3 regions of the Kitasatospora sp. NPDC023118 genome follow, and region 1 is predicted to be linked to each of the others. Evidence: riboswitches for the same ligand, from Rfam matches in the RefSeq annotation. Region 1 holds a riboswitch; each other region holds the start of a gene.
The links. Region 1 has a riboswitch for cobalamin ahead of ACZ3UD_RS28775 (cobalamin biosynthesis protein). Riboswitches for the same ligand answer to the same signal wherever they lie in the genome.

Region 1 (4,270 bases):
CGAGGACGGGCGAGTCGAGGATCAGCCCGCTGATGGCGTGCGCCCACGCGGAGCGGGCCGCCGTGTGCAGGACCATGGTGGCGCCCAGCGACCAGCCGTACAGGATCACCCGGCCCGCACCGTGGTCGAGCGCCAGCCGTATCGCCGACTCGACGTCGCGCCACTCGGTCGCGCCGAAGTGGCTCAACCCGTCCGGGGAGGCGGGGGCGCCCGCGTCGCCGCGGTAGGTGACGGCGAGGACGGGCAGGCCGAGGCGGTCGAGGACGGGCAGGACCGGAAGGGTCTGCTGACGGTCCGCCTCGGTGCCGTGGACGAGGATCACCCAGGTGCCGCGCTTGCCGTCGAGGTGCCAGGCCGGGAGGGCGCCCAGCTCGCCGTCGGCGCTGGTGTCGCTGAAGGCCAGGCCGAGCGCCTCGGTGGGGTCGCCGAGCAGCACGCGGGGGGTGAAGCGCACCTCGGTGCCGGGCGCGAGGGTGCCCCGGTCGGCGCGGACGAGTCGCCGGGTGACGCCCCGCTCGTCGCTGTGCAGGATCTCCTCGACCACCGCGTGCCCGCCGTCCTCCCACTCGACGGCCCAGCGGCCGCGCCGCAGGCTCTCGGGGCGGCGGGTGAAGGTGACCCGCCCGGCGGCGAGGCTCTGCACCAGGATGGCCCCGGACTCCTGTACGGCCGCCCCCGGCCCCGCGCCCGGCCCGGCCCCCGGACGGACCATCCGCTCGGAGGCCCGGCGGCCGATCACCAGGACGACGGCCCCGGCCCCGACGGCGGCGGCCGCCACGACCGCTGCGGTTCGCCAACGCATATCGTTCCCCGCTCTGTTCCACGGACCGGACGGTGTTCGTACACCAGTTCACCGGGGCCGCGTACCCCCGGCCACCGGGCTGGGCCGTCCGGGGCACGGGGAGGAAGAGGAGCGTCAGACCGGAACGGCCGTCGGCTGGGCCGCGAGGAGCTGCCAGAACCGAGGGGTGAGCGGAGGGGCGGGGGTGCGGGGCACGCTGGGCGTGCCCCAGTGGGTGGGGACGTGGTGCTCCTGCTGGAGGACGGGGAGGACGGCTGCGAGGTCCGGCTCGGGGACGGGGACGAGGCGGGCGAGGGCGCGGAGGTGGGGCTGCCAGCGGCCGCCGACGCACTGGCGCAGCAGCCGGTCCAGGGCCTCGGCGCGGCCGGTGGCCTCGACCAGCTCGGTCAGCCGCAGGCCGAGGACCTGGGCGAGGGCGTGGGTCTGGTCCGGGTCGCCGTCCCAGTGGCCGGTCAGTTCGGCCTGCTGGTAGGCGGGCAGGGACATGCCGACGCGTTCGGCCACGGCCTCCTGGCCGAGTTCGCGGGCGATGCGGTGGTCCCGCAGGCGCGTCGGGCGGGCGCCCATCAGGTCGGCGGCGGGGCACCAGAGGGCGCGGGCAAGGGCGATGAGCTCGGCCTCGCCCGGCCGCAGGTCGCCGTTCTCCCACGCGAGGACGTGGCCGAACAGCAGCCGTACGCCGTGGGCGGCCATGCCCTCGGCGACCTGTTCGGGTGTCAGGCCGAGGCCGACCCGGTGGGCGCGGGCGGCCTCGGGCGAGAACGGCACCGGGGGCGGGGCGGCGGCGGGGGTCTTTCTGCGGCGCATGGCACCGAACGGTAGGCGCGGCCCTCGGCGCGGCCCCAGCCCCAGAACGCACGAAGCGGGACTGACGGGCCCTGCGCCGCGCTGGGCGATCGCACAGTGACGACACCCGGCCGCCGTGTGGCCAACGTGTGGCCGCCGTGTGACCAACCCCTCCGTGACCTCGGTTGACGCGTGGATCGGCCGCGTGATGGGATCCTTGCGCCAAACGGAGGCATGGAGAGGAAGCCGGTGCGAGTCCGGCGCGGTCCCGCCACTGTCACCGGGGAGCACGCTCGGAAGTGCCACGGCGGGCCGTCAGAAGCCGCTGGAAGGCCCGGGGGTGCGTCCGACCCGGAAGCCAGGAGACTCTCGCCCCCGGTACGTCGATCCAGGGCGCGGACCCTGAGTGAGGACACGCACGCGATGCAGCCTGCCCCGCCCCGTCGGACCCCGAGCTGCCCACCGCCGTGCGCCCGCTGACCCGCGCCGCCGCCTTCGCGCTGGGCGCCGTCGCGGGCTACGCCGTCGACGCCCACTTCGCCGACCCCCGCCGCGGCCACCCCGTCGCGCTCTTCGGCAGCGCCGCGACCCGCCTCGAACGGCGCCTGTGGCGCGACGACCGCACGGCCGGGGCGGTGTACACGGCGCTGTGCGCGGGCGCGGTCGCGGCGGGTGCGCTGGCCCTGGACCGTACGGTGGGACGCCGTCCGCTGGGACGGGCGGCACTGGCCGCAGCGGCGACCTGGACGGTGCTCGGCGGCACCTCGCTGACGCGGGAGGCGCGCACCATCGGCCGCTCCCTCGCCGCGGGCGATCTGACGGCCGCCCGGGAACGGCTGCCGCACCTGTGCGGGCGGGACCCGAGCGCGCTCGACGGACAGCAGATCGCCCGGGCCGTGGTCGAGTCGGTGGCCGAGAACACCGCCGACGCCGTGGTGAACGCGCTGACCTGGGGCGCCCTGGCGGGCACGCCGGGCCTGCTCGCCTTCCGCGCGGTGAACACCCTGGACGCGATGGTGGGCCACCGCTCGCCCCGCTACGCCCGCTTCGGCTGGGCCTCGGCCCGGCTGGACGACGTGGCCGGCTGGCCGGGCGCCCGGCTCACCGCGCTGCTGACGGTGGCCGCCGCACCCGAGCCCCGGACCGCCTGGCGGGTCTGGCGGCGGGACGGCTCCGCGCACCCGAGCCCGAACGCGGGCCAGGCCGAGTCGGCCTTCGCCGGCGCGGTGGGCGTCCGGCTGGGCGGGACGCTCCGGTACCCGCACGAGCCGAAGGGCGCGCCGGTGCCGAAGGCGACGAACGACGAGCGAGCGCGGCGAGTGCCGGAGAGTGGGCCCCTCCTGCCCGAGGGCGGGCAGGGAGGGCGAACGTCGGCACCGGATCACGAGCGCCCGGAGGCGGGTGCGGAGCCACGTGAGCGGGTGGAGCACCGGCCGGTGCTGGGCGCGGAGTTGCGGCCGGTGACGGTGGACGACATCGAGCGGGCCTGCACGCTGTCCCGGCGGGTGGGCGCGCTGGCGCTGGGTACGACGGTCGCGGGGCACGTCCTGCTGCGGCTCCTGATGAAGAGGGGTGGGGCATGACGAACGCGCTGCTGGTCGCCGGGACGACCTCGGACGCGGGCAAGAGCGTGGTGACGGCCGGGATCTGCCGCTGGCTGGCCCGCCAGGGCGTGCGGGTCGCGCCGTTCAAGGCGCAGAACATGTCGCTGAACTCCTTCGTCACCGCCGACGGCGCCGAGATCGGCCGCGCCCAGGCGATGCAGGCGCAGGCCGCCCGGGTGGAGCCGGAGGCGGCGATGAACCCGGTGCTGCTCAAGCCCGGCGCGGACGGCCGCAGCCAGGTGGTGCTGCTCGGCAGGCCGGTGGCCGAGGTGGGCGCACTGGACTACCGGGAGCGCAAGCCCGTCCTGCTGGAACGCTCCCTGGAGTGCCTGGCGGACCTGCGCCGCCGCTTCGACGTGGTGGTCTGCGAGGGCGCGGGCTCGCCCGCCGAGATCAACCTGCGCGACCGGGACATCGCCAACATGGGCCTGGCCACGGCCGCCGGACTGCCCGTCGTGGTGGTCGGCGACATCGACCGCGGCGGGGTCTTCGCCGCGATGTACGGGACGCTGGCGCTGCTGTCGGCCGAGGACCAGCGGCATGTGGCGGGCTGGTTCGTCAACAAGTTCCGCGGCGACGCGCGGCTGCTGGCGCCCGGGCTGGAGATGCTGCACGAGCTGACCGGCCGTCCGGTGCTGGGCACGCTGCCGATGCTGCCGGGCCTGTGGCTGGACGCCGAGGACTCGCTCGACCTGTCCACGGTGGTGGACCGCGTCGACGGCCGCGGGCCGCTCGGGGCGGACGTGCTGCGGGTGGCCGTGGTGCGCTTCCCCCGGCTGTCCAACTTCACCGACGTGGACGCGCTGGCGCAGGAGCCGGGCGTGCTGGTGCGCTGGGCGACCCGGCCGGAGGAGCTGGCCGACGCCGACCTGGTGGTGCTGCCCGGCACCCGGGCCACCGTGGCGGACCTCGCCTGGCTGCGCGAACGCGGCCTGGAGCCGGCGCTGAAGGCGCGGGCGGCGGCCGGGCTGCCGATCCTCGGGGTCTGCGGCGGGTACCAGATGCTGGCGCGCTCGATCGACGACGAGGTGGAGTCCAAGGCGGGCGTCGTCGACGCGCTCGGGCTGCTGCCGACGCG
Region 2 (4,270 bases), on a different contig from region 1:
CCTGGACGGCGCCACCGCCACGGCCGCCACCCGGGCCAGCACCGTCCACCTCGGCGACACCGTGTCGCTGCGCTACGGCAGCTGACCGCACGGGCGCGGCCGATCGCCGGTCGATCCGCGTCGGCACCGGACGAATCACGACGGCCCGGGGGCTCCGCGCCCGGGCCGCACAACAGGGGGATGGGTACCGATGAGTGCTTCCAGGTGGGCGGCGGGCTGCTTCGTCGCCCTGATCGCCGCCCTGGCCACTCAGGGCGGGCTGACGGAGAACGGACGCTTCTACCTCGCGTCGATCGTCCTCACCCTGCCCGTCGGGCTCGCCGTAACTGGCTGCCGTCTACCTCGTACGAGAGCTGCTGACCGAAGTCGGTGGGCTGTTCGCCGGGACGAGCCTGCCGGACGGCAATGAACCAGCGTGGCTGACCACTTCGGGAATCGTGGCCGACACCCTGCTGTTCACCGTGGCTGCGGTCGTCACTGTGCTGCTCGTCGGTCACCTCGTCCGACGACGGCAAGCGTCCCACGACGGATGAGCCCGGGACGCCGGCGCCCCGTCCTCCCTCATGGAGCCCGGGCGCCGGCTTGCCACGTGTCAGGGGGCCGTGATGCCCGGCTGGGCGCCGGCGCCGAACGACCAGCCCTCGACGTCGCCGGGCGCCGGGTTGTAGCTGCCCGCGCCCAGGCTGCTGTACGACCACGGTCCGCCGTGCTGGGCGTGCCAGTACGACCAGTAGGCGCTGCCGGTCGGGTTGGTGCAGGTGGCGGGCAGTGCGTTGATCTTGCAGACGAAGCCCGGGAAGCGGGGGTGGAAGGCGTACGAGAACCCGGCGCCGGTGAGCGCGGCGAGCCCGTTGGCGGGGTCGCCGGGGGCGCAGCCGGTCTCGATGCCGCCGCCGACGGCAGTGAAGTCGACCACGACGGTGACGCCGGTGGTGCCGTCGCAGGCGGCGGCCCGGGCCTGCGGGGCCTGGACGGCGGAGACGCCGAGCAGGCCGGCGGTGAGGGCCGCGGCCGCGGCGATCGACCCGAGCGTGCGGCGGGCCGGTCGGGCCGGGCTGGGGGTGTCGGTCATCGGAACTCTCCTCGTGGGATCAGGGGTTCGACGTGTCAGCGGGTGGCCGGGGCCGGGCAGGCCAGGGTGGGTGCGTCCGGGCGCGCCCCGGCGGCAGAGAGGGTGGCCAGCGGGGTGCCGGCCAGGCCGAGGACGGCCTGCGCGGTGGCCCGGGCGCCGTTGCCCGCGTTGAAGCCGGATGCGTCGTAGGCGACCGCGCCGCGCACCGCCGGGTCGGCGGAGCAGCCCTGCTGGAACTTCACCAGCCGGCTCCAGCCCTTGAGGCCGGCACCGAGGCGCCCACCGGCGAGCAGTGCCTGGGTGGCCAGGCCGGTGGTGTTGGCGTTGGAGGCGGTCGCCCCGGCGGCCGCGAAGCCGCCGTCGGCGTTCTGGTGGGAGGTCAGCCAGGTGAGGCCGGTGTCCGCCTTGGCGGTGCGGCCGGTGGCGGCGAGGGCTTGGGCGGCGAGCGCGGTGGCGTCGGGGTCACTGGTGCAGGTGGGCTGGCCGAAGGAGACCGGGTAACCGCCGTCCACGCACTGGCTGTTCGCCAGGAAGTCGACGGCCTCGGCGGGGGCGCCGCCGGGGGTGCGGTGCAGGGCGATCAGGGCGAGGGACTGGCCGAAGGCGTTGCTGTAGTCGCCCCACTGCGAGCGGTCGGAGAACCGTCCTTCGGCGGTCTGGAGCGAGCGCAGCCGGGCCGGCAGGTCGACGCCCCCGAAGGACGCCGGGTTCCCTCCGCGTACCTCGACGGCGAGCAGCAGCTTCGCGGTGGCGCTCGCGTAGGCCTCGGTGGTGCCGTCGCCCAGGTAACCGGAGATGATCTCGGGCTTCGCCAGCCAGGCGGTGGCCTTCGCGGCAGCCTCGTCGGAGCTGTGCGAGGCGGCGAACGCCAGCACGGCGTCGATGGTCAGGCCCTGGTCGGGGTAGGTGGTGCCGTTGAAGACGGACTCGAAGTGGTCGCCGTCCACGAGCTGGCGGGCCAGCCAGCCGCCCGCGGCGGCGTCGGGACGAACGGTCCGGGAGGACGTCGTGTCGGCGTGGGCGGCGGTCGCCACCGGGAGCGCGGTGGCGAGCGCCAGGGCGGGTATCGCGAGCAGACCGAGGGTGCGGCGGAGCGCGGGCATGGGTGCCTTTCCGGGCCTGGACGCAGGGGCCCGGAGGACGTCGGCAACACGCCGGGCAGCCCTCGGAGCTCCGGCCCGCAGACCACGACGGGAGGAGGGGACGACACATCCCCGCCGACGGGTACTCGGGCTCGCCACCGACATGACGTCGGCGGCCTACCGTTGCGGGTCAGCGCCGGACTCGGACCGGACTTCCCCCATCGACGGAGTCACAACGTGACGGCTCATCATGGCGAAACGGAAAAGATCGGGTCAAGGGATCGTGCGTCACATCACGGCGGACCCAACGAGGTTCGCCGGCACACCCCGCCTGTCGGACGGGACCGCAGCGGAGCGGGCGGCAGAATGCCTCCCATGCGGCACATCCTCGTCATCGGCATCGGCGCGGGCGACCCCGACCACCTCACCCTGCAGGCGGTCAAGGCGCTCGCCCGCACGGACGTCTTCTTCATCCTCGACAAGAGCGAGGAACGGCAGGACCTGATCCGACTGCGTCGCCGGATCCTGACCGAACACGGGCAGCCCGGACATCGCGTGGTCGAGGTGCCGGACACGGAGCGGGACCGCACCACCCCCGCGTACGCGGCAGCCGTGGACGACTGGCGCGGCCGCCGTGCCGACCTGGTCGAGCGGCTGGTCGCCGAACACCTCGGCGAGGGCGAGACGGGGGCGTTCCTGGTCTGGGGCGACCCGAGCCTCTACGACAGCGTCATCGCCGTGGTGGCCGACGTCCGGGCCCGGGGGACCGTCGCGTTCGACTACGAGGTGATCCCGGGCATCAGCAGCGTCTCCGCGCTCGCCGCCCGTCACCGCACCACGCTGACCCGGGTCGGCCGCCCGGTCCAGATCACCACCGGCCGCCGCCTGGCCGAAGGCTTCCCCGACGGCGTGGACGACGTGGTGGTGATGCTCGACGGCCGGGCGGCCTTCACCGAGATCGACCCGGAGGGGCTGGAGATCCACTACGGCGCCTACCTCGGCACCCCTGACGAGATCCTCGTCGCCGGCCCGCTCGCCGAGGCCGCCCCGCGGATCCGCGAGCTGCGCGAGCGGGCCCGCAAGCGCAAGGGCTGGATCATGGACACCTACCTGCTCCGGCGGTCGGAGAGCTGACGGGCGGTGCGCCGCCCCGGACGAAGGGCGGCGCACCGCGGGTGCCGTCAGCGGTTGTGGAACTCCGGCGGGCGCTTCTCCGCGAAGGCCGCCATGCCCTCCTTCTGATCAGCCGTCGCGAAGGTGGCGTGGAAGAGGCGGCGTTCGAAGCGGACGCCCTCGGCGAGGGTCGTCTCGTACGACCGGTTGACGGCCTCCTTGAGCATGATCGCCGCCGGGGTGGACATCGCCGCGACGGTCTCGGCGGTGGCCAGGGCCTCGGCCAGCAGCTGGTCGGCGGGGACGATGCGGGAGACCAGGCCGGCCCGCTCGGCCTCCTCGGCGCCCATCATCCGGCCGGTCAGGCACAGCTCCATCGCCTTCGCCTTGCCGACCGCCCGGGTCAGCCGCTGCGAGCCGCCGATGCCCGGGATGACGCCGAGCTTGATCTCCGGCTGTCCGAACTTCGCGGTGTCCGCCGCCAGCAGGATGTCGCACATCATCGCCAGCTCGCAGCCGCCGCCCAGCGCGTAGCCGGCGACGGCCGCGACGACCGGCTTGCGCAGGGTGGCGAAGCGGTCCCAGGCGGCGAACCAGTCGCCGAGGTAGGCGTCGACGAACTCGAGGGGCTGCATCTCCTTGATGTCGGCGCCGGCCGCGAAGGCCTTGTCCGAGCCGGTAACCACCAGACAGCCGATGTCCGGGTCCCGGTCGAAGTCCGTTGCCGCCGCGACGACTTCGTTCATCAGGAGCGTGTTGAGCGCGTTGAGCGCCTTCGGCCGGTCGAGCGTGATCAGCCCCACCCGTCCCTTGCGCTCGACCAGGATCGTCTCGTAACCGGTCACTTGCCGCCCTCCCTCAAAGTGGTGATGATCGCCGAGAAGTCCAGGCCCGCACCCTCGGCCGCCGCGAAGTCCGCGTACAACTGCGCTGCCCTGCGTCCGAGCTCGGTGGGCAGGCCCGCCGCCTCGGCGGCCCCGGCGGCCAGTCCGAGGTCCTTGGA
Region 3 (4,270 bases), on a different contig from region 1:
CCCGCTGGACGAGGACCTCCTCGGTGTCGTTCCCGGTCATCAGGCGGCTCCGGTCAGGCCGCGGGCGACGATGACGCGCATGATCTCGTTGGTTCCTTCCAGGATCTGGTGCACCCGCAGGTCGCGGACGATCTTCTCGATGCCGTACTCGGCGAGGTAGCCGTAGCCACCGTGCAGTTGGAGCGCCTGGTTGGCGACCTCGAAGCCGGTGTCGGTGGCGTGCCGTTTGGCCATCGCGCACAGCTGCGGTGCCCGTCGGTCGCCCCGGTCCAGGGCGGTCGCCGCGCGCCACACGAGCGCCCTCGCCGCCTCCAACTCCGTCGCCATGTCGGCAAGTCGGAACTGCAGCGCCTGGGCGTGCAGCAGTCGGGCCCCGAACGCCTCACGGTCGGCCAGATAGGCCACCGCGCGTTCCAACGCACTCTGGGCGCCGCCCAGCGAGCAGGCCGCGATGCCGAGCCGGCCGCCGTTGAGGCCACCCATGGCGATGCGGAAGCCCTCGCCCTCCGCTCCGAGCAGGCGGTCAGCGGGCAGCCGGACGCCGTCCAGCAGCACCTGCCGGGTCGGCTGGGCGTTCCAGCCCATCTTGTGCTCGTTCGGGCCGAAGGACAGCCCCCGGTCGTCGCGGTCCACGAGGAACGCGGAGACGCCGTCCGGCCCCGGGCCGCCGGTCCGCGCCATCACCACGTACACCTGGGACGTGCCCGCCCCGGAGATGAACTGCTTGACGCCGTCCAGCACCCACTGGTCGCCGTCGCGCACGGCCCGGGTGGTGAGCGCGGCGGCGTCGGAGCCGGCGCCGGGCTCGGTGAGGCAGTAACTGCCCAACTGTTCGGCGGTGCAGAGCGCCGGCAGCCAGCGGGCACGCTGCGTCTCGGTCCCGTAGCGGTCCACCATCCAGCCGACCATGTTGTGAATGGACAGGTAGGCGGCGATCGACGGGCAGCCGGTCGCGAGCGCCTCGAAGGCGACGACCCCGTCCAGTCGGGAGAGCCCCGATCCGCCGACGTCCTCGCGCACGTACACACCGGCCAGGCCCACGTCCGCTGCCTTGCGCAGCACGTCGACCGGGAAGTGCTTGTCCTGGTCCCATGCCACCGCGTGCGGGGCGAGGTACTCGTCGGCGAAGGCCCGGGTCGCCTCCGCGATGGCGCGCTGGTCCTCCGTCAGATCGCTTGCGTGCACCGTACTCATCCCATCGTCGGCATGGTGAAGCTCGCGCCCTCCTTGACCCCGGAGGGCCAGCGCGAGGTGACGGTGCGGGTGCGGGTGTAGAAGCGGATCGAGTCCGGGCCGTGCTGGTTGAGGTCGCCGAAGCCGGAGCGCTTCCAGCCGCCGAAGGTGTGGTACGCGATCGGCACTGGGATCGGCACGTTGACCCCGACCATGCCGGTGTTCACCCGGCGGGCGAAGTCCCGGGCGGTGTCGCCGTCCCGGGTGTAGATGGCCACGCCGTTGCCGAACTCGTGCTCACTCGGCAGCCGCAGCGCCTCCTCGTAGTCAGTGGCGCGGACCACGGTCAGGACCGGGCCGAAGATCTCCTCCCGGTAGATCCGCATGTCGGGTGTGACCCGGTCGAACAGCGAGGCGCCGAGGAAATAGCCCTCCTCGTGGCCGGGAAGGCGGAAGTCCCTTCCGTCCACGACGAGTTCGGCTCCCTCCTGGACCCCGAGGTCCAGGTAGCCGCGGACGCGCTCCAGGGCGTCGCGGCCGACCAGCGGACCGAAGTCGGCCGCCGGGTCGTCCGAGCGGCCGACCTTCAACGCGGCGATCCGCTCGACCAGCTTCGCCACCAGCGCGTCCGCGGTCTCGTCCCCCACCGGGACGGCGACCGAGATCGCCATGCAGCGTTCGCCGGCCGAGCCGTAGCCGGCGCCGATGAGGGCGTCGGCGGCCTGGTCGAGATCGGCATCCGGCATCACGATCATGTGGTTCTTCGCTCCGCCGAAGCACTGTGCGCGCTTGCCGCGCGCTGCCGCGGTCGCGTAGACGTACTGGGCGATCGGGGTCGAGCCGACGAATCCGAGCGCCTCGACCCGTGGGTCCTCCAGCAGCGTGTCCACGGCCTCCTTGTCGCCGTTGACGACGTTGAGCACGCCCGGGGGAAGCCCCGCTTCGAGGAAGAGCTCGGCCAGGCGCAGCGGCACCGAGGGGTCGCGCTCGGAGGGCTTGAGGACGAAGGCGTTGCCGCAGGCCAGCGCGGGCGCGGCCTTCCAGAGCGGGATCATCGCCGGGAAGTTGAACGGTGTGATGCCCGCGACCACGCCGAGTGGCTGGCGCATCGAGTACACGTCGATGCCGGTGCCGGCGTTGTCGCTGAACTCGCCCTTCAGCAGGTGCGGGATCCCGGCGGCGAACTCCACGACCTCCAGGCCGCGCTGGATGTCGCCGTGGGCGTCGGCCACGGTCTTGCCGTGCTCGGCGGACAGCAGCCGGGCCAGGTCCTCCTTCTCCTGCTCGACCAGCTGCAGGAAGCGCAGCAGCACCCGCGCCCGCCGCTGCGGGTTCCAGGCGGCCCACTCGGGCTGGGCCTGCGCGGCGTCGGCGATCACCGCCTCGACCTCGGCCCGGTCGGCCAGCGGCACCCGGGCCTGCACCCGGCCGGTGTTGGGGTCGTACACGTCGCCGAAACGGCCGGACGTCCCGGCGATGCGCTTGCCGCCGACGAAATGGGTCAGTTCACGGACCATCGGTTCCTTCTCTCATCGTGGATGGGGAGAGGAGGAATGGAGAGACCACCGCCACCGTCCGGGCACACGGTCGTGGGCGCCTACGGCAGTTCGGCGGTTGACGTCAGCGTCAGGGGCGGAGTTGTGCCCCGACGGTCAGCACGGCAGAGCAAGGGGCAGCGAAACGGGAAAGGCAGCCCGGAGTCATGCGTGTCGTCTCCATCCTCGTGGAAAACACGGACCACCCGCGGCCGGTATCCTGACTCCCGGATCCACGCCCGCCCCCAGGCCTTCCCGGCTGGCTGCCAGTGGCCGTCATCCACGAGGACGAACTCCCCGGTCACAGTGGCGGGACCGTGCCGGACTCACACCGGCTTCCCTGACACCGCGGACCTGGCATCGACCATATAGTTGGACGTCCTAGTAAGTCCAGAGGCCCGTGCACCGCGGCGCGCCCTGGGAATCCCCGCCACTGGCCCCCGTGGGCTTGCCCATCGGCCAGGGAGGCCCCGCCCCACCGGCGGCGCGGTGCCAACCAGCGACCCCGGATGCATCCCGCGTGCAGAGGAACCCCAGCCGACGCACGGCTGGGGTTCCTCTGCACGCGATGATCGATGGTCGGCGGGCGGGGCGTTCGTGCCGTGCCTCGCACGCCCGCGTGTCGGCCGGGCGCGCCCGATCGCCGTCGCCCCGGATCAGGTGGGTCAGCGTTGCAGGGTGAGGAGGCCCGGCCGCCAGGGGAGTTGGTCGTAGGGGCCGGTCGCGGTGGGGGACTTGCCCTGGTAGAGGAGCTGGAGGTTGCAGGGGTCGATGGTCATGGTCTGGTCGGGGTTGTTGCGGACCAGGTCGCCGTGGCTGATGTCGTTGGTCCAGGTGGCGCCGCTGTTGGCCTTGCCCGCGAACGGGTTGCTCTCGCTGGCGGCCTGCGGGGTCCAGGAACCGCTCAGGCTGGTGGCGGTGAACGAGCGGAAGTAGCGCTGCTCGTTCGCGCCGCGGGCTTCGACGATCATGAGGTACTGGTTCTGGCCCTGGACTTTGTAGACCTGGGGCGCCTCGAACAGGTTCTTCACGGTGTCGGTCATGACCGTGGTGTAGGAGGAGCCGAAGTTGCCGGGGAAGTTCCCGATCGGCATGCTCGCGCGGTAGATGCTGCCGTTGTCACCGGCGAAGAACAGGTACATGTTCTGGTCGTCGGCGATCAGGGTCTGGTCGATCGGGGCGGCGCCGGGGATGCCGCCGGTGAACAGCGGCTGCGGCGCGGACCAGCCGTTGGGGTTGGTCGGGTCGCTGGAGGTGCGGTAGATGAACGGCCACTGACCCCACTGGTACGCCAGCACCCAGATGTTCTTCGGCGCGAAGTAGAACAGGGTGGGCGCCACCGCGTTCTGGTTCATGCCGGTCTGGCCGGCCGAGGCCATGTCCGACCAGTTGGTGAAGGGAGCGAACGCCATCGAGCCGTACGACGACCCCGTGACGTTCGACGCGTAGACCAGGTGCTTGCCGTTGTAGACCACGTCGGTGAAGTCCTTCAGCGCACCCCACCCGTTCGCGGGCTGCGCCAGCGCACCCGTCGAGGACCAGCGGTACGTCGACGGCAGGGG

Region 2: another riboswitch for cobalamin. It lies ahead of ACZ3UD_RS20080 (peptidase); the one in region 1 lies ahead of ACZ3UD_RS28775 (cobalamin biosynthesis protein).
Region 3: another riboswitch for cobalamin. It lies ahead of ACZ3UD_RS20110 (CoA-acylating methylmalonate-semialdehyde dehydrogenase); the one in region 1 lies ahead of ACZ3UD_RS28775 (cobalamin biosynthesis protein).

Annotation. Positions count from the first base shown of each region.
Region 1 covers NZ_JBVHHW010000026.1:77,549-81,818, forward strand. Annotated here, with positions in the region: gene ACZ3UD_RS28765 (alpha/beta hydrolase family protein) at 1-802, opposite strand, end outside; gene ACZ3UD_RS28770 (helix-turn-helix domain-containing protein) at 917-1,609, opposite strand; cobalamin riboswitch at 1,829-1,956, shown strand; gene ACZ3UD_RS28775 (cobalamin biosynthesis protein) at 2,065-3,171, shown strand; gene ACZ3UD_RS28780 (cobyric acid synthase) at 3,168-4,270, shown strand, end outside.
Region 2 covers NZ_JBVHHW010000014.1:134,591-138,860, forward strand. Annotated here, with positions in the region: gene ACZ3UD_RS20070 (prenyltransferase/squalene oxidase repeat-containing protein) at 1-85, shown strand, start outside; gene ACZ3UD_RS20075 (flagellar hook-length control protein FliK) at 593-1,072, opposite strand; gene ACZ3UD_RS20080 (peptidase) at 1,108-2,175, opposite strand; cobalamin riboswitch at 2,275-2,395, opposite strand; gene cobF (precorrin-6A synthase (deacetylating)) at 2,530-3,288, shown strand; gene ACZ3UD_RS20090 (enoyl-CoA hydratase) at 3,336-4,112, opposite strand; gene mmsB (3-hydroxyisobutyrate dehydrogenase) at 4,109-4,270, opposite strand, start outside.
Region 3 covers NZ_JBVHHW010000014.1:140,617-144,886, forward strand. Annotated here, with positions in the region: gene ACZ3UD_RS20100 (enoyl-CoA hydratase/isomerase family protein) at 1-40, opposite strand, end outside; gene ACZ3UD_RS20105 (acyl-CoA dehydrogenase family protein) at 40-1,194, opposite strand; gene ACZ3UD_RS20110 (CoA-acylating methylmalonate-semialdehyde dehydrogenase) at 1,191-2,690, opposite strand; cobalamin riboswitch at 2,902-3,094, opposite strand; gene ACZ3UD_RS20115 (non-reducing end alpha-L-arabinofuranosidase family hydrolase) at 3,374-4,270, opposite strand, start outside.